3 regions of the Halopseudomonas salina genome follow, and region 2 is predicted to be linked to each of the others. Evidence: predicted binding sites of a transcription regulator. Region 2 holds the regulator's gene; each other region holds the start of a gene.
What was found. Region 2 encodes FliA, which starts transcription of late flagellar genes. Its sites were predicted from a motif close to CTAAAGTTTNNNNNNNNNNNGCCGNTAA; they were not measured.
Positions count from the first base shown of each region.

Region 1: a site for FliA is predicted at 6,439-6,466, ahead of IEV54_RS14685 (methyl-accepting chemotaxis protein). Genes of this name have one in related genera too.
Region 3: a site for FliA is predicted at 7,896-7,923, ahead of IEV54_RS15635 (methyl-accepting chemotaxis protein). Genes of this name have one in related genera too.

Region 1 covers NZ_BMFF01000007.1:50,568-61,448, forward strand. Annotated here, with positions in the region: gene IEV54_RS14635 (acyl-CoA thioesterase) at 1-52, opposite strand, end outside; gene IEV54_RS14640 (hypothetical protein) at 174-869, opposite strand; gene IEV54_RS14645 (DUF697 domain-containing protein) at 856-1,893, opposite strand; gene IEV54_RS14650 (YcjX family protein) at 1,890-3,248, opposite strand; gene IEV54_RS14655 (NINE protein) at 3,330-3,731, shown strand; gene queD (6-carboxytetrahydropterin synthase QueD) at 3,810-4,175, shown strand; gene IEV54_RS14665 (glutaredoxin family protein) at 4,176-4,547, opposite strand; gene IEV54_RS14670 (DUF3820 family protein) at 4,670-4,894, shown strand; gene IEV54_RS14675 (YcgL domain-containing protein) at 4,927-5,220, opposite strand; gene rnd (ribonuclease D) at 5,217-6,359, opposite strand; gene IEV54_RS14685 (methyl-accepting chemotaxis protein) at 6,525-7,970, shown strand; gene IEV54_RS14690 (ComEA family DNA-binding protein) at 8,007-8,291, opposite strand; gene IEV54_RS14695 (O-succinylhomoserine sulfhydrylase) at 8,449-9,666, opposite strand; gene purF (amidophosphoribosyltransferase) at 9,719-10,881, opposite strand, start outside.
Region 2 covers NZ_BMFF01000003.1:173,569-184,449, reverse strand. Annotated here, with positions in the region: gene flhF (flagellar biosynthesis GTPase FlhF) at 1-968, shown strand, start outside; gene fleN (flagellar synthesis regulator FleN) at 998-1,825, shown strand; gene IEV54_RS08220 (RNA polymerase sigma factor FliA) at 1,822-2,559, shown strand; gene IEV54_RS08215 (chemotaxis response regulator CheY) at 2,776-3,153, shown strand; gene IEV54_RS08210 (protein phosphatase CheZ) at 3,171-3,965, shown strand; gene IEV54_RS08205 (chemotaxis protein CheA) at 3,993-6,275, shown strand; gene IEV54_RS08200 (protein-glutamate methylesterase/protein-glutamine glutaminase) at 6,359-7,495, shown strand; gene IEV54_RS08195 (flagellar motor protein) at 7,495-8,235, shown strand; gene motD (flagellar motor protein MotD) at 8,251-9,102, shown strand; gene IEV54_RS08185 (ParA family protein) at 9,157-9,951, shown strand; gene IEV54_RS08180 (CheW domain-containing protein) at 10,099-10,881, shown strand, end outside.
Region 3 covers NZ_BMFF01000008.1:93,698-104,578, reverse strand. Annotated here, with positions in the region: gene IEV54_RS15660 (extracellular solute-binding protein) at 1-1,269, shown strand, start outside; gene IEV54_RS15655 (microcin C ABC transporter permease YejB) at 1,272-2,345, shown strand; gene IEV54_RS15650 (ABC transporter permease) at 2,348-3,382, shown strand; gene IEV54_RS15645 (ABC transporter ATP-binding protein) at 3,384-5,021, shown strand; gene fabI (enoyl-ACP reductase FabI) at 5,039-5,833, shown strand; gene IEV54_RS15635 (methyl-accepting chemotaxis protein) at 5,991-7,862, opposite strand; gene IEV54_RS15630 (SurA N-terminal domain-containing protein) at 8,049-9,938, opposite strand; gene IEV54_RS15625 (HU family DNA-binding protein) at 10,188-10,484, opposite strand; gene lon (endopeptidase La) at 10,676-10,881, opposite strand, start outside.

The DNA of each region.
Region 1 (10,881 bases), on a different contig from region 2:
CTTCCTGCTCCGGCGATCTGGCGAGCGCAGCAAGCAATTCTGCAAATGTCATTGTTTCATTCCTGTAATCAAGAAACCCGGCATGTTAGGGCATGTGCGCCAGGCCGCAAAGGGCAATCCGCGATCATAGCAAAAGGGAATGCGCAGCTATGGATACCCACATAAGATGGCGGCTATTCGGCGTTTTCTGCAAACAACCGCAGCCCACAGAGCCAGCCTATAGCCAGCCAGGCGGGAGGCATCTCCGGCCAGTCGTCGGCACCAATACCTTCGAGTTCATGCTCTGGCTCACCGGCACGAGCGAGCAAACGCTGATGCCACCAGGCAATATAATGACCGTTGCCCGGGGAGTACCGGCTAAGCAGCTCGGCCCGCAGGCGCATGGGCAGGGAAGTAAAGAGCAATTCGTCCACGGCAGCGTGGATTTGCTGTTCATTTTCCAGGTATGCCGACTCCGCAACCGGTGGCAAATCAAGCTGGGCAGCAAGAATCGCCAACTGTCTGGCGTATTCCCGATGACTGTGCAGCGGATCGATCTGACTGCGCCAATCCAGTTGCAAACGCTCCAGCGCCTCCACCAGCGATCGCGCACCTGCGGCGGGCGAGTCCAGCAAGGTGGCTAGCCAGCGCCGCTGATACAGAGGCACCGAAGCCAGCAGCAATACCAGTTCGGCGCTGCTCGAACCGGGCCGTGGCTGCCAGTGCCCATAATCACCCTCAGGTACCCGCTTGACGCGCTCGCAGCGTGCCGGCCAATCAGCCGGCAGCAATTGGGTTTTCAGCTTTTCCCAGCGGTTGCCTAACTCCGTTGTGCGTTGTTTCAACCAGCGCTCGAACAACCATCGCGTGCGTGATTTATATGCTGTCATCCGTTGTGCGTCCCAGCCTTTCCCTGATGCCTTGAATAATACCGCGGTTATCTTCGACCAGTCCGCTCTTGTCGGGCAAGGGCACTGCGCGGCACAGGTCCAGCGTGAAGTGACCCAGGCGCGAACTGTAAAGACCTATACCGATGCCCTGCCCCACCCGTGCAGCGAGCTTTTCCATCAAGCCGGAAAGTACGCTGTCGCTGAGTGCCCCAATGGCCATCTCGCTACCACCGGCAAGGGCGATATTGCGCAGCACGTGCCGTGCCAGACGCCACTTGCCAAGCTGGCTTATGGGCAGCCCATAACAAATAGCAACCCGTTGCATCATTCGGATATTGCGCCAGATCACCAGTACCAGGTCAACCGATACCCAGGGACTGGTGGCCACCAGCATCCCGGTTCCTACCGACTCGTTACGGATCAGCTTGCGAGCAAGAACATCCAGAGGTTGATAGAACTGCGCGTTCAGCCTACGGCTGATCTCCTCTGCGGTATAAGACTGATCAAGATCGGCGCAAACGCTATTCATTGATTCCGCTAGTGGCGTATTGGCATGTAGCGCCTGCAAACGGTCAAGCCAGTCCAGTGCCAGGCGTTCTTCCGGAGCCTTCAAGGCCGCACGCATCTCCTTGCGCAGCTGCTCCAGGGCGCTCAGTCTCTGACGCTGACGACGCACGGCATTCCAGCCGAGCAATCCGGTGCCTGCAAGCACCACTCCCACGCCGCCGACCAGGGCGCCGGCCAGCGGGTTCCAAGACCAGGCTGAAAGAGACCATTGGGTCCATTCCACCACCGCGCCTCCGAGCGCCACCGATAGCAGCATCAAACCCAGACGCCGCGGCCACGGACTCAATGGCGGCGCATTGTGAATGCCGGTAGGCATAGGCACCGGCGTTCCGGTTGAACGGGAGTGATATTCAACCTCTTCCAATACCCGCGCATCCTGTTGAGATTGCTGCGGTGCCGGCTCCCATGTCTCGAGAATTCGCGGCCCGTCCTGCTGTTTCTCTCGATCGGTCTTCATGGCTGGCGACCCTCCAGAATCCACCCGGCCAGCTCATCCATGCGAAAATGCGGGAAGGGTTCATTCCGGTGCAGGCCCGAAGGCGGCCGAAGATGCAAGAGACTGGGGCCCGCAAACTTCAGATCCAGCGGCAGGTGCGAAGGCACCGTAACGGGTTGATAGCGAATGAACGCGGTCTGGCCAACCAGCCCTCCAATCATCGTTTCACCTTCCTGATCCGCAGCCCTGATGGCCGCCAGGGGGAAGCCCTGCACCTCTACACCCCCGTGTCGCACTTCAGAAATACTATCGGTTACCAGGTCTTCCAGGCATTGTTGCAGTGACCGCTGCTGGGCCGGAGCAACCTGGTCCACCTTGGTGGAGCAGATAGCCATGCGGCTTATGCTTGGACTGAACAGGCGCTGCAACAGCGAATTGCGTCCATAACGGAAACTGCCCATGACCTCTTCGAGTGCCAGCTTCAAATCCGCCAGTGCCGCTTGTCCTGCCTGCATGGGTGTCAGCATGTCTACCAGGAGAATTTGCCTGTCGAGCTGCCTGAAATGCGCATCGTAAAATCCTTTTACGACAAAGTCCCGGTAGTAGTTGAAACGCTCCTTGCATTGCGCCCACCAACTCCCGGCGGGACCCTCGCTGTAACGGTTGGCACTCAGCAGGGGCACGAACATCAGCATATCTGCGGCAATGCCGCTACCCGGCAACAGGAATCGTCCCGGTTGATTACGCGACAGGCCACCCTCAGTACGGCAACGGAGCATGAATGCCGTCCAGTCAGCTGTCAGTTGGCTCAGCAGAGCCGGATCATGCACTGCGGCCGGATCGATATTTCTCAGCCTGTCGCGCAAATCGCCCGCTAGTGATTGCCGAGGTTCGCTGTCAAGCAACGCCTGCATCTGCTCGCACCACTGTCCATATTCGAGCCCCAGCAACGGCAGATCGAGCAGCCACTCGCCGGGATAATCCAGGAGCTCGATACGTAGCGAACGATTACCCTGCAGGGATTTCAGCAAGCCCTCGGGCCGGAACTGCAGATCAATCACGACCCGCGCGAGATCTGCCGTGGAGGAAGGCCATTGCGCAGGGCTGGATGCCAACGCGCCAAGCGCTTCGAGATAGGGGAACGGCCGTGTCACCCCTTCGCGTTGCCAGCGTACGGAGGTCAGCCGATCAAAAGGCGCGCGCCTGGCCAGCAGACCGCGCTGATGATTTTCCAGCTGATTGATCAGGCTGGTGATGAAGGTGGTCTTGCCCGCACCACTCAGACCGGTAACACCGACCCGCACAGTGTGGCTGCCCAGGCGTGTAATCCTGTCCTGAGCTTTTTTGATCCAGTTCACAGTTTCGGCAGTCGCCATGCATATGCCCCGATAATCATTTATGGTCTACCCTCATTCACAGTATCGCACAGTCACCCATTCGATTAGAGGTCGGCCCTGATGGCCTATTCAGACACGCACAGCAAGACTATCGGCTACCTTCTATGGATCTTCGGTTTCATGGGAGCACACCGCTTCTACTATGGCAGGCCCATTACCGGCACCATCTGGTTCTTTACCCTCGGCTTCTTTCTGATCGGCTGGATTGTCGATCTATTCCTGATCCCCTCAATGGACCGCAGCGCTGACCGACGCTTCCGCAGTGGCCCGGTGAATTTCAATCTGACCTGGGTGCTGCTGACATTTCTGGGTATTTTCGGCGCCCACCGCCTCTACATGGGCAAATGGATCACTGCCATACTGTATTTTTTCACCGGCGGGCTGTTTTTGTTGGGTGTGCTGTACGACTACTGGACACTCAATGAGCAGATTTCCACGCGCAACATGCAGCGTGAATGGTAGCGTCCGGAACGCTGTGGGTATCGAACCTGGTGGGGTAGAATTGCGGCCCTCACCCAGCCCTAGCATGAAGGTAGCCCTATGGAAATATTCAAGGAATTCACGTTCGAGTCGGCTCATCGTCTCCCGCATGTGCCCGAAGGGCACAAATGTGGCAGGCTGCACGGACATTCGTTTCAGGTCGGGGTACATATACAGGGCGATCCTGACCCGCATACTGGCTGGATCAGGGACTTTGGTGACATCAAAGCCATATTCAAGCCTATCTATGAGACCCTCGATCACAACTACCTGAATGATATCCCCGGTCTGGAAAACCCCACAAGCGAGATTCTGGCGCAATGGATCTGGCGGGAACTCAAGCCGCTACTGCCGGAACTCTGTCAGATCACCATCAGAGAAACCTGCACCAGCGGCTGCATCTACCGCGGAACCGGAACCTTGTAATCAGGCAGTAGCGAAGCGGTCCTCAAGGTAGGCACCAATCACCTTTGATTCATACAGCCAGGTTACTTTACCTTCTTCCTCGATTCGCAGACATGGCACCTTGATTTTGCCACCCTCCTCGAGCAATGCCTGACGATCCGCGGGATTGTTTTTGGCATCCTTGAGGGTCACAGGCACATTTAACCGGTGCAGGGTACGGCGGGTGCGAACGCAAAAGGGACAGGCCCTGAACTGATAAAGGGCCAGGCCAGCAGCGGCCTGCTCTACCGCAGCCTGATTTTCGGCTGACCGTTTCATCTTTCTCGGACGGGTAATGAAGTCGAGAAAGATGATCAGATTACCCAGACCTGTTCGCAATGCTTTAACTATCATATTGGTTCCTGTTACCTGTGAGTGATGGTTGACGTGCAATGGCCACAGGGTACGCGAGTTTCCTCTTGCCGGCTTCCTGTGCAGATACTGGTAAACTGTGATTTTGTAACCGAGAGAGAACGATGGCTCCAGAAGATCTGCTATTGCTGGTGACCAGGGAAATGCCCTTCGGAAAATACCAGGGCCGTAAAATCGCGGATCTGCCGGGGCATTATCTGAACTGGTTTGCACGTGAAGGTTTTCCGTCCGGCGAAATCGGACGGCTGCTGGCCCTGATGCAAGAAATCGATCACAACGGCCTGAGCTACCTGCTCGACCCCCTGCGTTCAGAGCCACGCCAGTATTGAACCAACTTGCAGCCCCGGCTGAACAGGAAACTTCAGATCGGGTCGTTGCGGTACAGCAGTTCATCGGGTAGATGGATCAGATACTCATCTTCCCTGGGTGGCATCTGCAGGTGGTATCCCTGGGATTCCAGATTGGCCAGTACCTTGTGGATATCCTCCCGAGCCAATGTCCGCTGCTCGGTCAGCACCAGATCCATGGCCAGCTCGGCCGCGCCAAACAACTGCATGAGTGACTCGGGAAGTTCAGCCATATCGGTCTTGCGCGGCACATACAGGTACATGCCCTGCTTGCGCTTGCTACGGTAGATAGAGCACATCACTTTCATGAATTGGCATCCCTGGCATTGGCGATAGCCAGTAACTCTTCTCCCATCAATTCACGTCGCCAGCCAATGAATTCCTCCGGGAGAGTATAAGGCCCAGCGGGAAAGCCGGTTCTCACCAGCGCTTCAGTGATTTTCTTGCGCAACACTATTTCGGGCGCGATATTCAGACGTTCGGCATGGGCCTGCCCCACCTTGCGCAGGGCCTTGAGCAGCCCGTTGGCATCGGCAGGGAGTGGCTCAGGCAAACGCTCAGGCCACTCACTTGGAGGCACATTCTGTCCCTGGCGGATAAGCTCGAGAATTTCGCTACCATGCTGACGCACCGTACGTGGATGCATGTCCTCAATACGTGCCAACGCTTGCAGATTATCAGGCTGACGCTGGGCAAGCGGACACAAGGTACGCTCACGCAGCATGCGGTTGCGGGCCTGGTCACGCTCGCGCGCCTCACGCTCACGCCAGGTGGCGAGCACTTTGAGAACCGCAAGTTCATTAGGCTTCAGACGCCAGGCCTGCTTAACGTTGATGAAGGCCGTTTCCGGCTCCTGGATGCGCTGTGCTGCGGCCACTTGTTCGGCCGTATCCTCGAGCAACCACGGGGTCAGGCTGGCCGCTTCAATACGGGGGGCCATTAGCTGATAGAGTTCGGCAAGATGCACCGCGTCGGCCGCGGCATAGCGGAGCTGAGATTCACTCAGCGGGCGTTGCAACCAATCAGAGCGGGTTTCTTCATTGGACAGATCGATATCCAGCAACGCCTTGACCAGGCGTGAATACCCCATGGAAAAACCCATGTTCAGATAGGCTGCGGCCAGTTGGGTGTCAAACAACGGGGCCGGAGCCACGCCGCATAGCTTCAGGAAGACTTCGATGTCCTCACTACACGAGTGCAGAACCTTGATAACGCTGGGGCTTTGCAATACCTCGACCAGCGGGGACCAATCGCTTATTGCCAATGGATCAACGAGAAACGCTTGCCTACCGTCACTAACCTGAATCAGGCCTGCAATCGGATAGAAGGTTTCAGTACGCTCAAACTCGGTGTCTACTGCGACGTACGAAAGCTTCAGCCACTGTGAGCACCAGTGGGCTAATTCAGCATCCTGATTGATCATCAGGGGTTCAGGCGATTGGGTCATATCAGCATGTTCCTTTTTCAGTCGCGCAGTATAACCGATCAGTGACAGCTACGCGGCGCCTGAAAACTCATACATTGCGGTCAAGTTTGACCCGCATCAACCGATATCAACGTAAGGGCTCTATAATCGCGCCCCGGTACACAACAACACCCCTTGGGAGCAGGCATGGTCTTTCTTCAACATATTCCTCTGAAATACAAGTTCTGGGCCGTCAATGCCGTCGCCTTTGCCAGCACCCTTGTTCTAGTGCTCGTCGCCCTGATGGTTGAACGGCAAAGTCTGCAGGACCAGCGCCGGGATATGGGTCAGGCCCTGATACAAGCCTCCTATGACAAGACTGCATTTCCATGGTTGCAAGCTCTGACGCCCCCAGCGGCCATGCAAGCCGGCTCACGCACTTTCTCGACTCCCACATGGATTCCGGCAGAAGAACTGGGCTCAAAAGAGGCCGATGCGTTTACCGGCGCATGGGCCCTCAATAGCGAAGGTGATCTTCGCCTTATGGGGGTGCAGCGCATTGATTTTTTTGAACTGACAATGGCTCGAGCCCCCCTGTATGCCGTCGCCGTATTCGTGTTGATGCTAGCCGTACTCGTGGTGTCACAGCTACTGATCAGCTTTATTACCCGACATATCATTGCGGTACGAGACATCATGCTTGCCGTACAGGAACGTGGTGATCTCACGCTGCGTGCCCAGGCGAATAGCCGGGACGAAATCGGCTCCATCGCGCGGGCCTTCAATGCGATGCAGGCATCCCAGCAACAGGTAGTGGGCGCTGTACGCAAGGCCGCAGAGCAACTCGATCAAGGCGCCTCCGAGCTGGCCCAGGTAATGAGTCGCGTGCGCGACGGCATGATAAGCCAGCAGGGTGAAACAGACATGGTCGCCGCTGCGGTAAACGAGATGAGTGCAACGGTGCAGGACATCGCCTCCAACAGCTCGAAGACCCGGGACCAGTCCCTGCAGGCTGATGACCTGGCACGTAACGGACGCGACCAGGTTGCGCGGGTCAGCAGCACGATCGCGGGCCTGGCAACCAGTATCGAGCGCTGTACCCGGCATATGGAAACCCTACAGGGCCACAGTCAAGAAATAAGCGGGGTGGTAAACGTGATTCGCAGCATCGCCGAGCAAACCAACCTGCTGGCGCTCAACGCTGCGATCGAAGCTGCCCGCGCCGGCGAGTCGGGGCGCGGCTTTGCTGTCGTGGCCGACGAGGTGAGGGCACTGGCTCAGCGTGTGCAGAGCTCTACCGACGAAATCCAGAGAATGATCGAGGCCCTGCAGGGCGGCACAACAGATGCAGTGCAGGATATGCAAGCCAGCGCAGGCCTTACAAGGGAGTCCGTGGAGCAGAGCAACGAGGCGGGACAATCTCTGGCAGTTATTACCACGGCCGTAAGCCAGATTCGGGATGGCAATAGTGAGATCGCTTCCGCCGTTGAGCAGCAAAGTCAGGCGGCAGAAGCTATTACTCAAAGCATCGTACATATTCGGGATGTAACCGAGAGAACGGTCGAGCAGACCTTGTTAAGCGCCTCTACCAGCGAACAGCTGGCGGGACTGGCCCATCAATTGAGTGATTCGGTGAGCCGATTAAGGACCTGAACTCACCACCCTGGGTGGCGAGTTCGGCGCCTGTAGTTACTCCAGAGCGATGCGCGCTTCATTTTTCTTGATGGTAGCGGGCCCGATTCCATTGACCTGGGCCAGGTCACCGACAGCCGCGAAGTTACCGTTTTCTTCCCGGTAATCGACAATCGCCTGCGCCTTGGACTCACCTACTCCCTGCAACACTTCAGCCATCTCGGCAGCACTGGCCTGGTTGATGTTCACGCTGACCATAGAAGTTTCTGCGGGCTCTGCCATAGCTGGCAAGGTCAAAAGAGCAGAAAGGGAAAGGCACAGTGCCAGAAAGATATTTTTCATTGGATATTCTCCTTGTGAGTTTGATGCCGCACTGCCGGGTACTGCATGGCAGGCTTGACCCGCTTCCCTGCGGCTCGACCAACTTAAAACAGCATCATCACAATACAAATATCTTTTTCGCACTAATGTGAAACGTTTGGCAAAACATACCTGATAATTACAATGAAAGAGCTGACAGCCCTCGCTGCAGATCAACCTGCAGGTCCTCCACCTCTTCCAGACCGATGGCAAGCCTGATCAGGTTTTCCTTGATTCCCGCGGTGGCGCGGGTTTCTGGAGAAAGTCGTCCATGGGTAGTGGTAGCAGGATGGGTAATAGTCGTTTTGCTGTCGCCCAGGTTGGCAGTAATAGACATGAGGCGCGTTGCATCGATAAAACGCCATGCCGCAGCGCGATCACCGCGCACTTCGAAACTCACGACGGCACCGAATGCCTTCTGTTGAGTTCGGGCAAGCTCATGCTGGGGGTGGCTAGGCAAACCGGCGTAATACACATGTTCTACTTCCGGCTGAGCCTCCAGCCACTCCGCCAGATACTGGGCGCTCGCACAGTGTGCCTGCATGCGCAGGCGCAAGGTTTCCAGACCCTTGAGAAATACCCAGGCGTTAAACGGGCTCAGCGTCGGCCCTGCCGTGCGCAAAAAACCCACGACTTCCTGCATGTGCTCTCGTCGGCCAGCAACAAGTCCGCCCAGACACCTACCCTGACCATCGATGTATTTGGTAGCAGAATGAATGATCAGGTCTGCACCCAGTTCCAGCGGTTTTTGCAGGGCCGGGGTACAGAAACAGTTGTCCACCGCCAACAGTGCACCCTGCTCTCTGGCAATCCCGGCAAGGCCACGGATATCAACCAGCTGAGCCAGAGGATTGGAGGGGGACTCGACAAAAAACAAACGCGTATTGGGCTTGCACGCCGCTTTCCACCCCCCCAGGTCAGTCAATTCCACATAGCCATATTCCAGACCGAAACGCTTGAAGTACTTGTCAAACAGGCTGACTGTGGCGCCAAAAACGCTCCGTGAAACGAGCACATGATCGCCGGCAGAGCACAGACTCATGATCATGGCCATTATGGCGGCCATGCCGGAGGCGGTCGCCACCGCCTGCTCGGCGCCCTCAAGTGCGGCCATACGCTCCTCGAAGGTACGCACGGTCGGGTTCATATAGCGTGAATAGACATTGCCCTTAGCCTCGCCAGCAAAACATGCAGCGGCGTCAGCAGCGCTACGAAACACATAGCTTGAGGTCAGAAACAGTGCTTCGCCGTGCTCCGCCTCGGGCCCCCGGCGCTGACCCGCCCGCACCGCGAGCGTGTCGAATCCGGCATTTTCAAGGTCACTGTCGAGTCGACCAGCATCCCATTCTTCAGTCATATCAGACTCACTTGTGCTGTCGGTGCCTGTTGATTGGTACCGAGTCCTTGGTCTAGTTATTGTGCAGCTCGATCACCGCGCTGCCCATTTCGCTGGTCGACATGGCTGCGTCGTTACGCGCCTGTTCGATCTTGCCAAGATATGCCTCGTTCACGTCCCCGGTCACATAATCACCGTCGAATACCGAGCAATCGAAACGGGTGAGCTTAGGATTACCCTCGCTTACCGCATCGATCAGATCTGGCAGATCCTGATAAATCAGCCAGTCTGCGCCAATCAGTTCAGCAACTTCGTCGGTAGTACGGCCGTGAGCGATAAGCTCATGGGCACTAGGCATATCAATGCCATATACGTTCGGAAAGCGCACCGCAGGTGCCGCAGAACAGAAATACACCTTGGCAGCGCCCGCCTCGCGGGCCATCTGGATGATTTGCTTGCAGGTAGTACCGCGCACAATCGAATCGTCAACCAGCAAGACGTTCTTGCCACGAAATTCGAGCTCGATGGCATTCAGCTTCTGACGCACGGATTTCTTCCGTGCAGCCTGTCCGGGCATGATGAAGGTGCGACCGATATAACGGTTCTTGACGAATCCCTCGCGGAATTTCACGCCCAGATGATTAGCCAGCTCTACGGCTGAGGTGCGACTGGTATCGGGAATCGGGATCACAACATCGATACCGTGATCCGGTTTCTCACGAAGTATCTTCTCCGCCAGTTTTTCACCCATGCGCAGTCGTGCTTTATAGACCAGCACGTTGTCTATCATGGAATCGGGACGAGCCAGATAGACATGCTCGAAGATGCAAGGCGAGTAACTGGGGTTTTCAGCGCACTGGGCAGTATGCAGCTCGCCCTTGTCGGTGATATATACCGCCTCGCCCGGCTCAAGATCCCTTATCAGGTCAAAGCCAAGCACGTCCAGCGACACACTTTCAGAAGCGATCATGTACTCGGTACCGTTTTCGGTTTCACGCTTGCCGAAGACGATGGGGCGAATCGCATGGGGATCACGGAACCCGACCACGCCATAGCCGGTCACCATTGCGATGGCCGCATAGCCGCCGGTACAGCGGGCATGAACGGCGCGCACTGCATTGAAGATATCTTCTTTGCCTGGCTGCAGTTTGCCCCCGCGAGCCAGTTCGTGGGCAAACACGTTTAGTAGTACTTCCGAATCGGAATTAGTGTTCACATGACGCAGATCCGACTCGT
Region 2 (10,881 bases):
CTCGGCAGCAGACTCACTCCGAACCCGAAAGCAGCTCCGGCCTGAGCGCCATGCGCGATGAAATTGCCGGTCTGCGCGAAATGCTCGAAGCGCAGTTGGGTAGCATGGCCTGGGGTCAGGTCAATCAGCAGCGCCCACAACAGGCCAGCCTCTGGCGGCGTCTTACCCAACTGGGCCTGCCAGCCGAATTGAGCCAGAAGCTGCTGCAACTGGTAGCTAACGAAACCAATACGCGCCAGGCCTGGCGGATGCTGCTGGCGCACCTGGCCCACAGCATCCCGGTCATGCGCGAAGAGCTGGTTGATCAGGGCGGCATTGTTGCATTGGTCGGTCCCACCGGCGCCGGCAAGACCACCACCCTGGGCAAGCTTGCCGCACGCTATGTGCTCAAGCATGGCAGCCAGCATGTGGCTCTGGTCACCATGGATACCTATCGCATTGGTGCCCACGAGCAATTGCGTACCCTTGGGCGTATTCTCAATGTGCCGGTGCGCGTGGTTGACGAGCAAAACAGCCTGGCCGATGTGCTTCAGGAATTCTCCGGCAAGCGCCTGGTGCTGGTCGACAGCGCCGGCCTTCAGGCCCAGGACCCGCATCTTCACGGCCAGCTCAATCAACTGGCGGCACTGGGCCATCGTGTCAGCAAGTTGCTGGTGCTGGCAGCAACCAGTCAGTATCAGGTGCTCAAGGCTGCTTATCACACCTACAAGGTCTGTGGCCTCAGCGGTTGCGTGTTGACCAAGGTCGACGAGGCAGCCACTCTCGGAGAAGCATTGGGTCTGGCCATGCAACAGGGTTTACCGGTAGCCTATCTGGCAGATGGCCAGCGCATACCGGATGATATTGCCAAGGCAGTGGGGCATCAGCTGGTCAGCCGCGCGGTCAGTCTGGCGGGCAACGAGGCGCCGGCAGATCAGGCCATGGCAGATGTGTTTGCCGGTATACTACACACCCAGCGGGCAAGCTAACCGAACTTATAAGAAGGTAATCAACGCAGATGGGCAGCAAACATCCGGTTCAGGTTATTGCGGTCACCGGCGGCAAGGGCGGCATAGGCAAGACCAACGTGTCAGTCAATCTCGGCCTCGCACTTGCCGATTTGGGGCGGCGTGTCGTCCTGCTTGATGCTGACCTTGGTCTGGCCAACGTCGACGTTCTGCTCGGACTCAAGGCCAAGGCGACGCTGGCTGACGTGCTGGAAGGAACCTGCGAGCTGCGCGATGTGCTGCTCAACGGCCCCGGGGGGATCCGCATCGTTCCAGCCGCTTCCGGCGCTGCCAGCATGGTCAACCTCAATCCCCAGCAGCATGCGGGTCTGATTCAGGCGTTCAGTGAAATCGGTGACAATATCGATGTGCTGATTGTCGACACCGCCGCCGGAATCGGCGATTCGGTTGTGAGCTTCGTACGCGCCTCCCAGGAAGTTCTGGTGGTTGTCTGCGATGAGCCCACCTCGATTACCGACGCCTATGCGCTGATCAAACTGCTTAATCGTGACCACGGCATGACGCGCTTTCGCGTGTTGGCCAACATGGTTCACACTCCCCAGGAAGGTCGTCTGGTGTTCAGCAAGCTGACCAAGGTCACCGATCGGTTTCTGGATGTGGCCCTGCAGTATGTTGGCGCGGTACCCTACGATGAAAACGTACGCAAGGCGGTGCAGAAACAGCGCGCGGTATATGATGCTTTCCCGCGTAGCAAGGCATCGCTGGCGATCCGCGGGATCGCACAGAAGGTGAACGCCTGGCCATTACCGGCCAATCCACGCGGCCACCTTGAATTTTTTGTCGAGCGCCTGGTGCAACAGACCGGAACAGGCCTATGACCTTAACGGCAGGTGGGGTGAGCATGTATACACGCGCACAGGGTTCCGCGGGTTCCCAGGATCGTCTGGTCGAACAGTTCGCTCCTCTGGTCAAGCGTATTGCCTACCATCTGCTGGGCCGCCTGCCGGCCAGCGTCCAGGTTGATGATCTTATACAGGCCGGCATGATCGGCTTGCTCGAAGCCTCTCGCAAGTTTGACAATTCCAAGGGCGCCAGCTTCGAGACCTATGCCGGTATCCGTATTCGTGGGGCCATGCTCGATGAGGTACGCAAGGGTGACTGGGCGCCACGTTCGGTACACCGCAATACTCGCATGGTCAGTGATGCAGTGCGCGCCGTCGAGTCGCGGCTGGGACGTGATGCCAAGGATCAGGAGATAGCTGCAGAGCTGGAAATGAGTCTTGAGGAATATTATTCGATCCTCAATGATACAGCCGGCAGCAAGCTGTTCAGCTTCGATGACCTGCTCGAATCCGGAACCCGGGCCGACGCACACGGCGACGAAGAGCCCTTTGGCGGGCTGGAGGACCAGCGTTTTCGCCAGGCTCTGGTGGAAGCAATTGACACCCTGCCCGAGCGTGAGCGTCTGCTGCTGTCGCTATATTACGACGAAGAGCTGAACCTCAAGGAAATAGGCGCAGTGCTTGGTGTCAGTGAGTCGCGCGTCAGTCAGTTACACAGTCAGTGCGCAGCGCGGCTGCGCGCCAGGCTGGGCGGATGGCGAAATGATTGATTTTGTGGTCAACATCCGGACAATGCCCACAGAACGAGAATATCGCCTGGCAGTAACAGGTACGAAGACGAACTAATGTCAGCGGAGGCAGCACGATTGGGCCACTCCGGTTACACTGGCGTCAATAAAACGTGAAAGGCTTGTTTGGCCAGTAGCTTAACGGAGTGTGACAACGCACTCTTCCTGGTGTGTACGGAGGTCGACTTGGACAAGAATATGAAAATTCTCATCGTTGATGATTTTTCAACGATGAGGCGCATCATCAAGAATTTGTTGCGCGACCTGGGGTTCACCAACACGGCGGAAGCCGATGATGGCACCTCCGCGCTGCCAATGCTGCAAAGCGGTAATTTTGACTTTCTGGTTACCGACTGGAACATGCCCGGCATGAGCGGCATCGATCTGCTACGTGCAGTACGAGCTGACGAACGCCTCAAGCATCTCCCGGTGTTGATGGTTACCGCTGAAGCCAAACGCGATCAGATCATCGAGGCCGCCCAGGCCGGTGTGAACGGTTACGTTGTCAAGCCGTTTACCGCTCAGGCACTCAAGGAAAAGATCGAGAAGATCTTCGAGCGCGTTCAGGCTAAATAACAACCGGGGTACAGGTTATGGCGTTAAGTAAGGACACCGGCCAGGCTACCGCTCAGGAATACGAACATTCCCTGAAGGACAATGCGCGGCAGTTGGTCGATCTCTTGGAGAAAGGGCAGTTCGGCGAAGCCATACTGGTCATTCACGCGATCAATCAGGCACGCGACCGCGGTCTCTATCATGAAGTGGGGCTGCTGACGCGTGCGCTGCACAACGCCATCGTCAACTTTCAGCTCGATACCAGCCAGGCGCTGGGTGATGATGTTGAAGCCACGCGTATCTCGGATGCCTCGGATCGGTTGGACTATGTCGTGACACTCACCGACAAGGCGGCCAACCGCACCATGGATCTGGTTGACGCCAGTGCGCCTATCGTTGCCAATCTGGGCCAGGAAGCCGCTGCACTGCGCACCGACTGGGAACGTCTGCAGCGACGCGAAATGGCCGCCGGCGAATTCCGCGACCTGTACAAGCGCATGGGTGACTTTCTGGAGAAAACCGAAAGCTCAGCCACCCAGGTCAGCGGTCAGTTGAATGAGATTGTCATGGCTCAGGATTATCAGGACCTCACCGGTCAGGTGATCAAGCGGGTGATTACTCTGGTGCATGACGTCGAGGAAAGCTTGCTGGATCTGGTACGCATGGCCGGTCAGGTGGATCGTTTTGCCGGCATAGAGCATCAGAAAGCCACCCCCGAAGCAAAAAAAGTGTCACCCAAGGGTGAAGGTCCGCAGATTCATGCCGATAAAAGAGAAGATGTTGTCTCAGGGCAGGATGAAGTCGATGACCTTCTGTCCAGCCTGGGCTTCTAATAACAAGCGCTACCCGGGAGTGGATGCATGAGCTTTGATGCGGATGAAGAGATCCTCCAGGACTTTCTGGTTGAGGCCGGAGAGATTCTGGAATTGTTGTCCGAACAGCTTATCGAGCTGGAAAATCGTCCCGACGATACCAACTTGCTCAATGCTATCTTCCGCGGCTTTCATACCGTCAAGGGTGGCGCCGGATTTCTTCAGCTCGACGCGCTGGTAGGCTGCTGTCACATCGCCGAGAACGTCTTCGATATCCTGCGCAAGGGCGAGCGAAAGGTTGATTCCGAGCTGATGGACGTCGTCCTCCAGGCATTGGACAGCGTCAACACCATGTTTGACGAAGTGCGCGAGCGCACCCCGCCAACGCCCGCCGATCCAGCCCTGCTCGAGGCCCTTGCACGACTGGCAACGCCAGCTGCTGACGAGCCCGCAAGCGACCCACTGCCCACCGAAGCCAGTCCGGCGACACCTGAACCGCAGGCCGTCCAGGCGCCGGAAGCGACAGTAGCCGAGGGCGATATTACCGACGATGAGTTTGAGCAGTTGCTCGATGCGCTGCATGGTCCGTCCGCAGATGCACAGCCATCCGGTGCCGTTGCACAGACTGACGCAGTCGCAGCCATTCCGGCTTCCGGCACGGGTGACGAAATCACCGATGACGAATTCGAAGCGCTGCTCGATCAGTTGCATGGCAAAGGCGCAACAACAGCCGCCACCGCCGCCGTTGCCGCCGCGCCGCCGTCTGCACCCGCACCGACGAGTGACGAAATCAACGACGACGAATTTGAAGCGCTGCTGGATGAACTCCATGGCAAGGGTGCAGCCCCGGGTCTTGCGGCCGCCTCCAGTCCCGCTGCCACATCCGCACCGGAGCCCGAAGCGTCAGATCACATAACCGATGACGAATTCGAAGCGCTGCTTGACCAGTTGCATGGGAATGGTAAACCGCCGACAGTGATTGACCCGCAGCCGGCTTCTGCTCCCGCCAAACCGGCGGCTGACGCAAAAAAAGCAGCCAAGCCCGTTGCGAAGGCGGCCAGTCCCGTATCAGCGGCCGCCACCGACACTGCACCGCCAACACCACCTTCTATCCCGCCGGTACCCAAGGACAAGGCCGGGGCTGCCTCCGATAACCCCGCCGTCGAAACCACGGTGAGGGTCGATACCGCCCGTCTTGATGAGATCATGAATATGGTCGGCGAGCTGGTGCTGGTGCGTAACCGCCTGGTGCGCCTGGGCGTGAGCAGCGGCGATGAGGAGCTCAACAAGGCAGTCGGCAATCTTGATGTGGTTACCGCTGATCTGCAGTCGTCGGTAATGAAGACGCGGATGCAGCCGATCAAGAAGGTGTTTGGCCGCTTCCCACGCGTGGTCCGGGATCTGGCGCGTAGCCTGAAAAAGGAAATCAACCTGGACATGATCGGTGAAGAGACCGATCTGGACAAGAATCTGGTCGAGGCTCTGGCCGACCCCCTGGTGCACCTGGTGCGCAACTCGGTCGACCACGGTATCGAGCTGCCCGCCGAACGGGAAGCCGCGGGCAAGCCGCGTACCGGCAAGGTAGTGCTGGCCGCCGAACAGGAAGGCGATCACATCCTGCTGACGATTACCGACGATGGCCGTGGTATGGACGCCGAAGTGTTGCGCGCCAAGGCAGTCGAGAAGGGCATGATGGACAAGGAGGTTGCCGATCGTCTGACCCAGAGCGAATGCTTCGATCTGATTCTGGCACCCGGTTTCTCGACCAAGACCGAAATTTCCGACGTATCCGGCCGCGGTGTCGGTATGGATGTGGTCAAGACCAAGATCTCCCAGCTCAACGGCACCATTGGCATCACTTCCACCAAGGGCCAGGGTACGGTGATTGCGATCAAGGTGCCCCTGACCCTGGCGATCATGCCGACCCTGATGGTGATGCTGAACGATCAGGCCTTTGCTCTGCCGCTGGTCAGCGTGAACGAGATCTATAATCTGGACCTGTCGCGCACCAACGTGGTGGACGGACAGGAGGTCATCATCGTCCGTGACAAGGCCCTGCCGCTGTTCTTTCTCAAGCGCTGGCTGATGCCGGGTGTCGAGGATACTTCAGACCGTTCCGCCGCCAGCGTGGTTATCGTCTCGGTGGGTACGCAGCGTGTCGGCTTCGTGGTCGATCAACTGGTCGGTCAGGAAGAAGTGGTGATCAAGCCGCTGGGACGCATGCTGCAGGGCACTGCCGGCATGTCCGGCGCGACCATTACCGGTGACGGTCGTATTGCGCTGATTCTGGATATCCCCAGCCTGCTCAAGCGTTACGCGCGCCGCAGTTAGTCGGCATGGTCGCGCATTAAATGGATACAGGCACGCTGCCGTCCGGCAGTGTGCCCTTCAGGTTTCAGGAGAGCAGATAGCCTATGGTAGTCAAGGTGCTGGTGGTGGACGACTCCGGGTTTTTCCGTCGCAGGGTGACGGAAATCCTGGCGGGCGACCCGCAGATCAAGGTAGTCGGCACCGCATCCAACGGGCGCGAAGCCGTGGACCAGACCCTTGCATTGCGTCCAGACGTGATCACCATGGATTACGAGATGCCGGTGATGGATGGCATAACGGCCGTGCGCGAAATCATGCAGCGCTGTCCCACCGCGGTTCTGATGTTCTCGTCGCTGACCTATGAGGGCGCGCGGATCAGTCTCGACGCTCTGGATGCCGGCGCCGCAGATTACCTGCCAAAGAATTTCGAAGATATCTCGCGCAATCCGGACAAGGTCCGGCAGTTGCTCTGCGAGCGGGTACATACCCTGGCCCGCACCAACCGGCGCTCACTGGGTCTTGGCGGATCGGGCTCCACCTCAGCGTCGGCCTCCCTCGCCACCCCGGCTCCGGCTCCCTCTACAGGCGCTACCTCCGCCCGGCCCGGGTTGCGTCCCGCTGAGCCGGCAACACCACGGCCCGCACCCACACCTATACGTAATAGCCCGCCGCCGCGCAAAAAGCATTACCAACTGGTGGCGATCGGCACTTCCACTGGCGGCCCGGTGGCGTTGCAGAAAGTATTGACTCAACTGCCGGCCAACTTCCCCTCACCCTTGCTCCTCATCCAGCATATGCCGGCAGCCTTTACCAAGGCCTTTGCCGAGCGGCTGGACAAACTCTGCCGTATCAGCGTCAAGGAGGCCGAAGATGGTGACACCTTGAAGCCTGGCGTGGCCCTGCTTGCCCCCGGCGGCAAGCAGATGATGCTGGATGGCCGCGGGGTGGTGCGTATACTTCCCGGAGATGAGCGGTTGAACTTCAGACCCTGCGTGGATGTGACCTTCGGTTCTGCGGCCAAGACGTTTCGCGACAAGGTGCTCGCGGTGGTACTCACCGGCATGGGCGCGGATGGCCGTGAGGGCGCGCGGATGCTCAAACAGGCAGGCAGTGACGTATGGGCTCAGGACGAGGCCAGTTGCGTGATCTACGGCATGCCCATGGCCATCGCCAAGGCCAATCTGGCTGACGGGATCTACAGCCTCGATGACATCGGCCGCCATCTGGCAGAGCTCAGCTAATGGATATCCTCAGCATCATCGGTGTGATTCTTGCCTTCGTTGCGATACTCGGGGGCAACTATCTCGAGGGGGGGCATGTTGGCGCCCTGCTCAATGGTCCGGCCGCGCTGATTGTCTTTGGCGGCACCCTGGGTGCCGCGTTCATCCAGACCCCGCTGAAGGTCTTCAAGCGGGCGCTGGTCATTTCCCGCTGGATCTTCGTGCCCCCAGGCAACCGCCTGCAGGAAGGCATCAATCAGGTGATCGAGTGGAGCACCATCGCGCGCAAGGAAGGTCTGCTGGGTCTTGAGCAGATCGCCGAGATCGAACGTGACGTATTCGCCCGCAAGGGCCTGCAGCTGCTGGTTGATGGCAGCGAGCCGGAAGCCTTGCGCAGTATTCTCGAGGTTGACCTGCTGACCCGGGAAAATCATGACCTGATGGCCGCCAAGGTGTACGAAAGCATGGGCGGCTATTCTCCCACTATCGGTATTATCGGTGCGGTCATGGGCCTGATCCACGTGATGGGCAACCTTGCGGACCCATCCATGCTGGGTACCGGTATCGCCGTTGCCTTTGTGGCGACCATCTATGGTGTTGCCCTGGCCAACCTGTTCCTGCTGCCGGTGGCCAATAAGCTCAAGTCAGTCGTATTGCAACAGTCGCGCTACCGGGAAATGCTGGTTGAAGGCTTGCTGTCGATCGCCGAAGGCGAAAATCCGCGCTCCATCGGGATGAAGCTGGAAGGCTTCCTCGATTAACCGCAGGGGTCCAGCATGCGTCGCAGACGACAGGAAGAGCACGAAAATCACGAACGCTGGCTGGTGTCCTACGCCGACTTCATTACCTTGCTGTTCGCCTTTTTTGTTGTCATGTATTCCATTTCATCGGTCAACGAAGGCAAATACAAAGTCCTGTCCGACACACTGGTCGGTGCATTCAATCAACCCCAGCGCACCATCGACCCGATCCAGGTCGGCAACAACGTTCCGCGGGGTATCGACACCAGCGAGCAGCCGGGTACGGCTGGCAATGACGGCCAGGGCGAAGGCGCCGATGCCCTTGAAAGCATTGCCGACGCCATGCGCTCGGCCTTTGGCGATATGATCAGTGCAGGTGACCTCGAAGTCCGCGGCAACGAGCTGTGGATCGAGATAGAGTTGAATTCCGGATTGTTGTTCCCCAGTGGGGATGCATTACCCCTGGACGCCGCCTTCCCGCTGATTGAACGTATTGCCAAAATCCTGGCGCCCTATGAGAATCCGATTCATGTAGAGGGCTTTACCGATAATATCCCGATGCGCTCGCGGGCGTATCCAACCAATTGGGAACTCTCTGCCGCGCGTGCGGCCAGTGTGGTGCGGATGCTCGACAACGGCGGGGTTGATGCAGGTCGATTGGCAGCCGTGGGTTATGGTCAATATCGCCCGGTAGCAGACAACACAACGGCTGCCGGACGCAGAGCCAACCGGCGGGTGGTCTTGCTGGTCTCGCGTTTCACCGATAAACGCCACGAGGCATTTGCCGGAAATGCAGCAACTGAAGTGGACTCAATGCGTGAAGCGCGCATTGAATCCGGCGCTGCGCCCGGTGCGGGCAGTGCATCTGGCACGACTCCTGCTTTGTAGGTTTGTGAGTGTGTCGGTACGCGTGTCGCGTCAATCTGTTGTCGGAGGAAGGGCATGAAAGTCTGGGCTGTATCCAATCAGAAGGGCGGGGTGGGCAAAACGACCACCGTCGTAGCCCTGGCCGGTTTGCTGGCCGATCAGGGACAGCGTGTGCTCGTGGTCGATCTGGACCCCCATGGTTCGATGACCAGCTACTTCGGCCATGATCCGGACAGCTTGACCAGCAGCGTTTTCAACCTGTTCCAGCACAAGGGGCAGGTGCCTCAAGGACTGGCTGCAGCGCTGTTGCTCGACACTTCCCATGAAAACATCAAACTCATGCCCTCCAGTACCTCACTGGCCACACTGGAACGGCAATCTGCCATGCAGGGGGGGTATGGACTGGTTCTGTCCCGCGCGCTCACTCAGCTATGGGACGACTACGAGTTTGTATTGATCGACAGCCCACCGCTGCTCGGTGTGTCCATGATCAACGCCCTGGCTGCCTGCGAGCAGCTGGTGATCCCGGTGCAGACCGAGTTTCTTGCCCTCAAGGGGCTCGAACGCATGGTGCATACCCTGGATATGGTCAATCGTTCGCGCAAGCAGGCGCTACCCTTCACCATTGTGCCAACCCTGTTTGACCGCCGTACCCAGGCGTCCCTTAGCACCCTGCGGGCCTTGCGGCATGATTACGCCGACCATCTCTGGCAGGCCTATATTCCGATCGACACCAAATTGCGAGATGCGAGTCTGGCTGGCCTGGTGCCTTCACGCCTGGATAATTCCGCCCGTGGCGTTCTGGCCTATCGGGCGTTGCTGCGCTATCTGCTTGCGCAATCATTACCCCGTCGCAACAAGGTTGCCTGAATGCGACGCCCGCTTGCTACGGACCTTGCTACGCACGTTCGCTGCGCACGCTACAATCAACGCTCATGCTTGGCCGGGCATGGCCGATACAAGAATACAGGGCTGCTTTTTTGGCATGCCAAAGCGTCGTGACAAGACAAGCTATCTATGAATAAACCCTTACCCGTCGAGCAATACATTCCCCAGCAGACAATCCAGAGCTATCTGGATGCGTTGCTGCAGGATGCATCCAGTGAGCTGCTGCTGGCCGAAACGGCGGCGGTGGAGGTTCAGCAGGATGAGCCCGTCATTGCGCCACCGGTTGCGGCCCCACACGGCAATGCCGGTCAGGTCGATCCTGTACCCGCCGTGCAGGAAAAGTCACGCATAGCCGAACGTATGCTGGGACAGCCTCGATTGGGGCATCAGGATACGCCCCCGACACTGGAGCAGCGCCAGACTCCGGTCGCTGCAGAGGCAGCCGCTGCTGCCCCTGAGCCAGTACAGGCATCCAAACCAGTGTGGCGGGAGCAGGAATTCGAGGCATTGTTATTTGATGTGGCTGGTCTGACCCTGGCCGTACCACTGGTCTCGCTTGGCACCATTCATGCGCTGGATAGCGAAATTACACCGTTATTCGGTCAGCCCGACTGGTTTCTGGGCATACTGCCCACGGTAACAGGCAACCTCAAGGTGCTGGATACTGCGCGGTGGGTCATGCCCGAGCGCTACACAGATGCCCTGCAGGAAGGGCTGCGCTTTGTTATCTCGGTGCAGGGCTATGACTGGGGGCTTGCCGTGCATGGCGTCAGCAGATCGATCAAGCTGACCCCTGATCAGGTCAAGTGGCGCTCACAGCAAGGCAAGCGTCCCTGGTTGGCTGGCACGGTGATTGATCAGATGTGCGCACTGCTAGACGTGGCGGCGCTGGCCGAGATGATTGCCACCGGG
Region 3 (10,881 bases), on a different contig from region 2:
CCAGTACTACCCGCTCATTACTGGGCCGAGCGAGACTTTTCCAAGACCACGCTTGAACCGCCCCTGGGCAGTGGCCCCTATCGAATCAGCAACGTGAGCGGTGGCCGCAACATAACCTATGAACGGGTGAGCGATTACTGGGCAGCGGACTTGCCTGTGCAAAAGGGTTTTTATAATTTTGATCGCGTGATTGTTGATTACTACCGCGACACCGGTGTTGCACTGGAAGCCTTCAAGGCTGGCCAATTCGACCTCAACCAGGAGGTCAGTGCCAAGAACTGGGCCACCGGCTACGACAGCCCTGCCCTGCGCGAGGGTGCAATCATCAAGGAAGAGATACCCAATCTGAACGTTCAGGGGATGCAGGGTTTTGTATTCAACGTCCGCAGACCCATGTTTGAAGATCACAGGGTCCGCGAGGCGATCAGCCTGCTGTTCGATTTCGAGTGGTCCAATTCGGCGCTGTTCCATAACGCCTACACCCGCACTGACAGCTTTTTCGACAACTCCGAACTTGGGGCCAGCGGCCTGCCGGGGCCAGGGGAGCTAGCCCTGCTCGAACCCTGGCGAGAGCATGTACCAGCAGCGGTATTTGCGCAGGCGTACAGCCCACCCAAAACCGACGGCAGCGGGATCATCCGGGAACAGATGCGTGAAGCCTACAGCCTGCTGCAGGAGGCCGGCTGGAAAATAGTCGACGATCGTCTGGTCAATGAAGCTGGCGAGCACCTGAAGTTCGAGTTCCTGATTGCCCAGGCCGACTTCGAGCGAGTACTGCTACCCTACAAGCGCAATCTTGCGTCCCTGGGTATCGAACTGACCCTGCGCCGGGTAGATGTCTCGCAATACATCAACCGGCTACGCTCGCGGGACTTTGATATGGTCGTGACCGGCTTCGGCCAATCCAACTCTCCCGGCAATGAACAGCTTGATTACTGGCATTCATCCAGTGCCGATAATCCGGGTAGCCGCAATCTGATGGGGTTGCAGGATCCCGCAGTGGATGCCCTGGTAGAAGGGCTCATACGGGCGGACTCCCGGGAATCGCTGATCAATCACACCCGCGCCCTGGATCGAGTATTGCTTGCAGGACATTATGTGGTGCCCAATTTCCACACCACAGTGTATCGCGTAGCCCATTGGGACAAGTTCGCTCACCCCGAGACCTCACCCCGCTACGATCTCGGACTCTATACCTGGTGGGTGGATGCCGATAAAGCAACCGCCCTGAAAGGCAAGCCCGCCCCCGTCACCGTCCAGGAAGACTGAGCATGCTGGCTTATATTGTTCGCCGTCTGTTGCTGATTATTCCGACGCTGTTCGGCATCCTGCTGATCAACTTTCTGATCATCCAGGCTGCCCCCGGCGGACCGGTCGAACAAATGATCGCCAATCTGGAGGGTTTTGAGGGCGCCACCAGTCGTATCTCCGGCAGTATGCAGGGCGAGGTAGCCAGCGGCAGTACCTACCGCGGCGCACAGGGACTGGACCCGGATATCATCGCCGAGATCGAACGCATGTACGGTTTCGACAAGCCCGCCCATGAGCGTTTCTGGTTGATGATCAAGGGTTACATGACCTTCGATTTTGGTGACAGCTTCTTCCGCGATGCCAGCGTGATCGACCTGATCATCGAGAAAATGCCCGTATCCATCTCCCTCGGGCTCTGGACCACCCTGATTACCTACCTGATCTCGATCCCCCTGGGTATACGCAAGGCAGTACGCCACGGCTCGACCTTCGATATATGGACCAGCTCTTTAATCATTGTCGGCTACGCGATTCCGGGTTTCTTGCTGGCCATCATGCTGATTGTGGTATTTGCCGGCGGCAGTTATTTCGACTGGTTCCCCTTGCGCGGCCTGACATCCAACAATTTCGAAGAGCTGGGTACCTGGGAGCAGATCAAGGATTACGCCTGGCACCTGGTATTACCAATCACAGCCATGGTGATTGGCAGCTTCGCGACCCTGACGATGCTGACCAAGAACTGCTTCCTGGATGAGATCGGCAAGCAGTACGTGGTGACCGCCAAGGCCAAGGGGCTGTCTGCCGGCCGTGTGCTTTACGGGCATGTATTCCGCAATGCCATGCTGTTGATCATCGCCGGCTTTCCTTCAGCGCTGATCAGCGTGTTCTTCACCGGCGCCCTGTTGATCGAGGTGATCTTTTCCCTGGACGGCCTGGGCCTGCTAGGCTTTGAAGCCGCAATCAACCGGGACTACCCGGTGATGTTCGGCACGCTGTATATCTTCACTCTGCTGGGTCTGATCGTGAAACTGATCGGGGATATCACCTACACCCTGGTCGATCCGCGCATCGACTTCGAAAGCCGGGAGGGTTGAGCATGAGTTTCCGATTTACGCTCTCCCCGCTCAATCGCCGCCGGTTCGGTCTGTTCAAGGCCAACCGCCGAGGCTGGTGGTCCCTGCACATTTTCATGGTGCTCTTTGTGCTGAGTCTGGGAGCCGAATTTGTTGCCAACGACGAGCCGTTGGTAGTCAGCTATCAGGACGCGTTGTATTTCCCGGTCATCAAACGCTATGCCGAAACCGAATTCGGCGGCGAATTTCCAATCACTGCCGATTATCGCAGCCCTTATATTCGCAGTCTGATCGAAGAGGAAGGGGACGGCTGGATGCTCTGGCCACCCATACCCTTCAGCTATGACACCATCAATTACGACCTCCAGGTGCCTGCGCCTGCCCCGCCCTCGGGTGATAACTGGCTGGGCACCGATGACCAGGCACGTGATGTTGCCGCCAGAGTGATCTACGGCTTCCGGATTTCGGTACTCTTTGCGCTGACGCTGACCATTCTCAGCTCCATCATCGGGGTAATTATTGGTGCGGTACAGGGTTTCTATGGCGGGCGTACCGACCTGTTCGGCCAGCGTTTCATCGAAGTCTGGTCCGGGCTGCCAGTCCTCTATCTGCTGATCATTCTGGCCAGCTTCGTGCAGCCGAATTTCTGGTGGCTGCTGGGCATCATGCTGCTGTTCTCGTGGATGGCACTGGTTGATGTGGTCCGCGCCGAATTCCTGCGCGGCCGCAATCTGGAGTACGTGCGCGCTGCCCGGGCCCTGGGAGCAGGCAACCGGATCATCATGTTCCGGCATATTCTGCCCAATGCCATGGTCGCAACCCTGACGTTCTTTCCGTTTATTCTCACCGGCGGCGTTATCACCCTGACGTCGCTGGACTTTCTCGGCTTCGGCCTGCCCGCTGGCTCTCCATCACTGGGCGAGCTCATTGCCCAGGGCAAGGCCAACCTGCAGGCACCCTGGCTGGGCATTACCGCCTTCGTGGTGCTGTCTCTGATGCTCAGCTTGCTAGTGTTCATCGGCGAGGCCCTGCGCGATGCCTTCGACCCCAGGAAATGACATGTCAGATCAGCCATTGATTCGGATCGAAAACCTCAGCGTGGCTTTTGCCAGCGAACATGAAGAAGTCATGGCCGTGCGTGATGTCAGCTTCGATATACGCCCGGGCGAAACCCTGGCGCTGGTCGGCGAAAGCGGTTCCGGCAAATCGGTCACCGCGCACTCCATATTGCGCCTGCTGCCCTACCCCCAGGCACGTCACCCCAGCGGCCGCATTCTGTACAAGGGCGAGGACCTGCTGCAGGCTGGCGAAAAGCGACTACGTCAAGTACGTGGCAATCGTATTTCGATGATCTTCCAGGAGCCGATGAGCTCGCTCAACCCGTTGCATACGGTAGAGCGACAGATCAATGAAGTACTGGTATTGCACAAGGGCCTGAACAAGGCTGCTGCCCGCGAGCGAACCCTGGAATTGCTGGATCTGGTTGGCATACCCGATCCTGCCAGCCGTCTGGGCTCCTATCCCCATGAGCTTTCCGGTGGCCAACGCCAGCGGGTCATGATCGCGATGGCCCTGGCCAATGAGCCCGAGCTGCTGATCGCCGACGAGCCAACCACAGCGCTCGACGTGACCGTACAGCTGAAAATCCTCGAACTGCTCAAATCATTGCAGCAGAAGCTGGGTATGGCGTTGCTGCTGATCAGCCACGACCTGAACCTGGTACGCAGAATTGCCCATCGGGTATGTGTCATGTACCAGGGTTGTGTCGTCGAAGAAAATGAATGTGCCAGGCTATTTGCCGATCCGCAGCATGAATATACCCAGCGGCTGATTGCAGCTGACCCCACGGGAGATCCGGTAACGGTGAATCCCGATGCACCGGTGATACTGCGAGCCGAGCAGCTTCGGGTCTGGTTCCCGATCCGCAAGGGTGTGCTACGGCGCACAGTGGATCATGTCAAAGCCGTAACTGATGCCTCATTTACACTCAAGACGGGGCATACGCTGGGGATTGTGGGGGAAAGCGGTTCAGGCAAGACAACCCTGGGGCTGGCTTTATTGCGGCTGGTGGAAAGCCAGGGCCTGATCGAGTGCAACGGCAAACGTCTGGATGGCTTGAGCCAGAATGCGGTAAGGCCGATGCGCCGGCAGTTTCAGGTGGTTTTTCAGGATCCTTTCGGCAGCCTCAGTCCTCGCATGTCGATTGCCCAGATCATCAGTGAAGGGTTGGAGATCCACGGCATTGGCAATGCTGAAGAGCGTGAGAAAATGGTTATTCAGGCCCTGCAGGAAGTGGGTCTGGAGCCTGCCAGCCGCCACCGCTACCCCCACGAGTTTTCCGGTGGGCAGCGGCAGCGGGTAGCTATAGCCAGGGCTCTGGTACTCAAACCATCCCTGATTCTGCTGGATGAGCCCACCTCGGCGCTTGATCGCACCGTACAGGGCCAGGTAGTCGAGTTGCTCCGCGACCTGCAGCACAGGCACAATCTGAGTTACTTGTTCATCAGCCATGACCTGGCAGTGGTCAGAGCCCTCAGCCACGAGCTGATGGTGATACGTCAGGGTGAAATCGTCGAACAGGGTTCGGCCAGGGAGATATTTTCCTCACCGCAGCATGAATACACGCATCAGCTGCTCGAGGCCGCCTTTGCCAGACCGGTATCCGTCAACACGGCCAAAGACACACAGGCCAAGTAGAAAAACAGGAAACAAGCATGGGATTTTTAAGCGGTAAGCGCGTACTCATCGTTGGCGTAGCCAGCAAATTGTCCATTGCCTCGGGTATCGCTTCGGCAATGCACCGCGAAGGCGCAGAGCTGGCGTTCACCTACCAGAATGACAAGCTCAAGGATCGCGTCGAGAAGTTTGCGGCGGAATGGGGCTCAGGGCCCGAGCTGTGCTTCCCCTGCGATGTGGCGGATGATGCCCAGATCGAAGAGGCATTTGCCCAACTGGCAAAAAAATGGGATGGCCTGGATTGCATAGTGCATTCGGTCGGCTTCGCCCCTGGTGACCAGCTCGACGGCGACTTTACCGCTGTGACTACACGCGAGGGTTTCCGTATTGCCCACGATATCAGCGCCTACAGCTTCGTTGCCCTGGCCAAGGCCGGTCGTGAACTGATGAAGGGCCGCAATGGCAGCCTGCTGACCCTGTCCTATCTGGGCGCTGAGCGCACCATGCCGAACTACAACGTGATGGGCATGGCCAAGGCTAGCCTCGAAGCCGGCGTGCGTTATCTGGCCACCAGCCTGGGCCCGGAAGGAACACGCGTCAATGCGATCTCCGCTGGACCGATCCGCACCCTGGCTGCATCCGGTATCAAGAGCTTCCGCAAGATGCTTTCGCACAACGAAAAGCAGACCCCGATGCGCCGCAACGTAACCATAGATGAAGTCGGTAACGCCGGCGCTTTCCTGTGCTCGGATCTGGCATCCGGCGTGTCCGGTGAAATCATGTACGTGGATGGCGGCTTCAACATCACCGCCATGGGTAATCTGGAAGACTGAGCCGTTTGCGATGGTCGTCTAGAGGACGGCCCCTTTTGCAGCAGCCATCAGAATAGCGGTTTGCCTGACTCCAGGGCCTGAGCTCGGCAAGTTACCGAACTCAGGCCTTTTTTGTTTCAGGTCTGCGCCCTGATGCCGTCAGTAACGGGAACATTGCTCAGATCCGGAAACTGCCGACCAACTGCTGCAGATGCTCAACCTGTTGCTCCAGAGAGCGACAGGCGCGCAGAGTGGCCTGCAGGTTCTCCACCCCTTCCTGATTCAGTGTGTTGATATCAGTAATATCCACGTTCAGGCTTTCTATGACCGAAGTCTGCTCTTCGGTAGCAGTAGCTACTGACTGGTTCATATTGTCAATCTCACCAATGCCACTACTGATGTCGGCCAACCGTTGACCCGCCTGACTTGCCACCGTCACCGTGTGCTCACTGAAACGCTTGCTTTCGTCCATGGCCTGCACCGCGCTCGCCGCATCGCCACGCAAATCAACGATCATTTCGTGGATCTCTCGGGCTGAGCTCTGCGTGCGGTGCGCCAGATTACGCACTTCATCAGCCACAACAGCAAATCCACGACCGGCCTCACCCGCACGCGCCGCTTCAATGGCCGCATTCAGCGCAAGTAGATTGGTTTGCTCCGAAATGCTCTGGATGACATCCAGAATCTTGCCAATATCCGCTGTTCTGGTATTCAGGGCCTGGATGCTGACACTGGCGTTGTCGATCTTGCCTGACAGGTCGCGCATTGCCTGAACTGTTTCGGCAACAACCGCACTGCCCTGCTCCGCACCACCGCGCGCCTTGCTGGCCTGACTGGAGGCATCAGCGGCATTGCGGGCGATTTCCTGGGCAGCAGCGCCCAATTCATTAATGGCCGCGGCCACGCTGTTGGTCCGACTCGATTGCTCATCGGAACTGGCCAGATTTGAGTTCGAGGCATCAAGCACTCGTAGTGCCACGCTGTTGAGCTCGCCACTGGTGGAGGAAACCTGCTTGATCGACGCATGAATACGCTCGATGAACTGGTTGAATGCAGCAGCCAGGGTACCGAATTCGTCCTGACTGGTGACAGGGAGTCGCTGTGTCAGATCACCTTCACCCTGGGCAATATCCCCCAATGCCGCGCTCAGCGTCTTCAATGGTCGCAGCAAATACCGCATCAACAACCCCAGGAGCAGAACAATACTCACAATCGCGACCAGCGACGCAATCAGTGCAGAGACGCGAAACCGGGTCAGGCTGGCGAATGCCGCATTCTTGTCTACTGAAAGCCCCACATACCAATCGACACCCGGTAGACCCACTACAGGCAGAAAGGTCACCAACCGTGGATGCCCTTGAAGATCCACTTCCGCCAAGCGGTTATCGAGAACAGGACTGCTCCCGGTATAGATGTCACTGAGCCGCTGCATTTGCAAATTGGTATCCGGGTGGACCAACACAGTGCCATTGCTACTCACCAGGAAAGCGTGACCCATGCCGTTGAAGTCCAGGGCATTGATAATGCCCGACACTTTCTGCAGATTCAGGTCTCCTCCCACTACGCCGCTACCCGAAGGCGTGGCTACGGTGATAATCAAATCACCGGTGGCTGCATCCAGATAAGGTTCGGTAAGAGTGGTAGCACCCAGCTTTTTAGCTTCACTGTACCAGGGCCGGGTTCTGGGATCGTAGTCAGCGGGCATTTCCGACTCAGGTCGCATGGTAAAGCTGCCGTCAGTCTCACCCAGATAACTGAAGTCGAAGGTTTGCTTCAGAGTGCGCTGTTCAAGCAATTCAACCCGACGACTGCCGTCATCTGCAGCCAGGTTGGTCGCGAGACTTTCCATAAGTAAAATCCGGCCGGACAACCAGTTACTGATATTTTCGGCGGTTAGGCTGCCGGCGTCGGTAAGGTAGGTTTGCAGACTTTCCTGCAATGTCTTGCGCTGGATGTAATCGTTGTAGACTGCAAAGGCCAGAAAGACGGACACCACCACAAGGCAGGCAGCCGTCAATATTTTATGACTGAAGCGCAAATGCATGGACATGGCAGCGATGCTCTTTAGGAGGGGCTTCTTAAGTTAACGCAGCTCTGTACTGAAACTTTAGCTTTATTTGCTAGCGCAGGATTCTGCGCAAGTCAAATCAACAAAAAAAAGCCACTCCCATGACAGGAGTGGCTTTTTTTGGCCAGGCTTTTACGGGTAGGCGGCCGCTATTGACCGCCTTGATTCTCAGAAACGCTCTACGTCAGCCCGCTCTTGAAGGCTTTCCTGCAGCGCAGTGAAATCCTGTTGCCCGGTCTGCCCAGCAATGTACCGCTTGTAAAGGTCGCTTTCAGCCGAAGCCTCTAGTGACTCCGGCGTAGCTACGCCGCGCAGCTCAACAATCCACTGACTGCCGTCAGCCTGACGGGCGTGACCATATACAGAGTCACCCTCAGACGGACGCGGCATGGCGAAGACATTACGCAACAGCATCTGCGGCAACTCGTTGTTGGACCTGTTGATGGCTTCATGGCTTTCCCAGGAAGCAGCGAGCTGCTCGGCCACTTGCTGAGGCTCTGTGCTATTGGACTCCAAGGCCGTTACCAGCTCTTCAGCCTGTCCACGGGTTTGCTCTACGGCTTTCTGGAAACTCAGGGTATCGGCTATATCGGCAGATACCTCTTCGAGTGGCCGCTGCTTGGCTCGCATGTGTTCTTTCACCCTGATCACTACGGAAGTATCGGCATCGAGTTCCAGTAGCTGGCTGTTCAGGCCGTCCTGCAGGACCTCCTCCTCAAAAGCAGCAGTCATGACCCGCGGGTTGGCTGCCAGACCTTCACCACCTTCGCGGCCGACCGGGCCGATAGTTTCAACTTCAAGTCCCAGGGCACGCGCCGGTTCGGCAAGGTCTGGAGACTCATAAGACAGATTGGCCAGCTCACGGGAAGCCTCGACGTAGCGACGCTCTACCTGCTCGGCTTTCAACTCCGCCACCAGCCCTTCGCGCATGGAATCCAGGCTGGGCATTTCCGGCGCAGCCATACCTGTAAGCTTGATCAGGTGGTAACCAAAACTGGTGCGAACCGGGTCAGACACCTCGCCCTCTTCCAGTGCAAAGAGCGCATCATCAAACTCCGGATCAAAGCTACCCCGCACGGTGTAGCCCAGGTCTCCACCGCTAGCAGCGGTACCGATATCGTCGGATACTTCCTCGACCAGTTGGGCAAATTTTTCACCGGCATCCAGTCGCTCCCGAGCAGCTTGCGCCTGTTCGAGGGCCTGTTCTTCGCTGACCTCGTCTGTCACCTCTATGAGGATATGCGAAGCGCGACGCTGCTCTGTCAAGTTGCCGATCTCACGCTCATACAGGGCCTGCAAAGCCTGTTCGTCGACTTCTACCTGCTCGAAGAAGTCGTTTCGCGACAGCTCCAGCACCTCCAGCACAACCTGTTCTTCGGTCATGAACTGATCTGCATTGGCGGTGTAATAGGTTTCGATTTCCTCTTCGGCCACATCGATTTCATCACGCAGGATGGGCAATTCAATTACGGCGAAATCGCGGGTCTGCTCTTCCAGGCGAGCGAGTTGCAGCCGCTCGGTCCGGGTAGCAAAAGCTGTGGCTTCAAATGCATTGCGTAACTGAGCAAGCAACAACTCCTGGCGAACCAGGTCGCGAAACGCCAGACGTGAACCCAACCCCATATTGCGGATGACAATATCGAACCGGTTGGCATCAAACTCACCCTCTACCTGAAAATCCGGGGTGGAGAGGATCAACTGATCGATCATGGGCTCTGAAATGCGCAGATCAAAATCCCGAGCCCCCTCGACCAGCACCGCTCGCTCGATCAGACCATCAAGCACCGACTGACGCAGTAACCCATCGTCAATCATATTGGGGTCGAAGTTGTCGTTAAGCTGCTGCAGTTGCTGCACCAGCTGGCGACGCTGCAGTGCGACGGCTTGCTCCAGCTCGAACTTGGTGATTTCTGTCCCGTTGACCGCGGCAGCATTCTGATCGTTGCTACCGAAACGGCTAATGGATTCCCAGCCGGTCAAAGCGAAAATCAGCACAATGACGCCTACGATCACCTTGGCGACCCAGCTTTGCGCATTGTCCCTCATTTTTTGCAGCATCTTGCCCCCGAAACCCTAGTCATCTACAGCCACCCTATGGCGCTGCCTGTACCGCCGATCATTGATCGCCGGCCTGTTATTCTTTGGTAAACAAAAAAGGCGCATCAAGGATGATGCGCCTTCTTGGAAACTGACCGAACCACATGAGTGGAAGCTTGCCTCAACAGCGATTGTAGCTGCGCCTGGCTATGGTTCGAAGTAGATACCAGGGCTTGCGCCCCGACACAGACAATCAGTAACTGGACGCGCTCAGTTCACAGCGTCCTTCAGTGCCTTACCCGCTTTGAAACCCGGAATCTTGGCGGCGCTGATTTCAATCGGCTTGCCAGTCTGTGGGTTGCGGCCGGTGCGAGCAGCGCGATCCTTGACAGCGAAAGTACCAAAACCAACCAGCACTACCGAATCACCAGCCTTCAGGGCGTCGGTGATGGACTCGATGACGGCGTCAAGAGCACGGCCAGCTGCAGCTTTAGGAATATCGGCGGAAGCGGCAATGGCATCAATCAATTCAGACTTGTTCACTCTAAGTCCCCTTATTAATTTCAAATGAGTTGTTAGTCGTTTTGTAAGCTTGTGGTCTTAGCAAAGCTGTGGCCAGTCAGCATACCTGCGAAGGTCGAAGCACGCTTTATAGCAAGCGGTCAAAAACCGTGTCAAGGAATGCCTGTGGTACCCCCGGTCCGCTCGCGAACAGATTACCCTGTTGGATGACTGTTCGGAAGCGGACCGCTGCTACCTCAGTGGGTACTGATACGCTTTTTCGTATCGGTAGTCTGATTGTCATCCTTTGCAACCATCTCTTCAACCCCTTCTTGCAAGGGCTCCGGCACGTATTGCAGCGCAATCTGCAATACTTCGTCAATCCATTTCACCGGCTTTATCTCAATATCCTCCTTGATGTTGTCGGGGATCTCCTTGAGATCCCGAATATTATCGTAGGGAA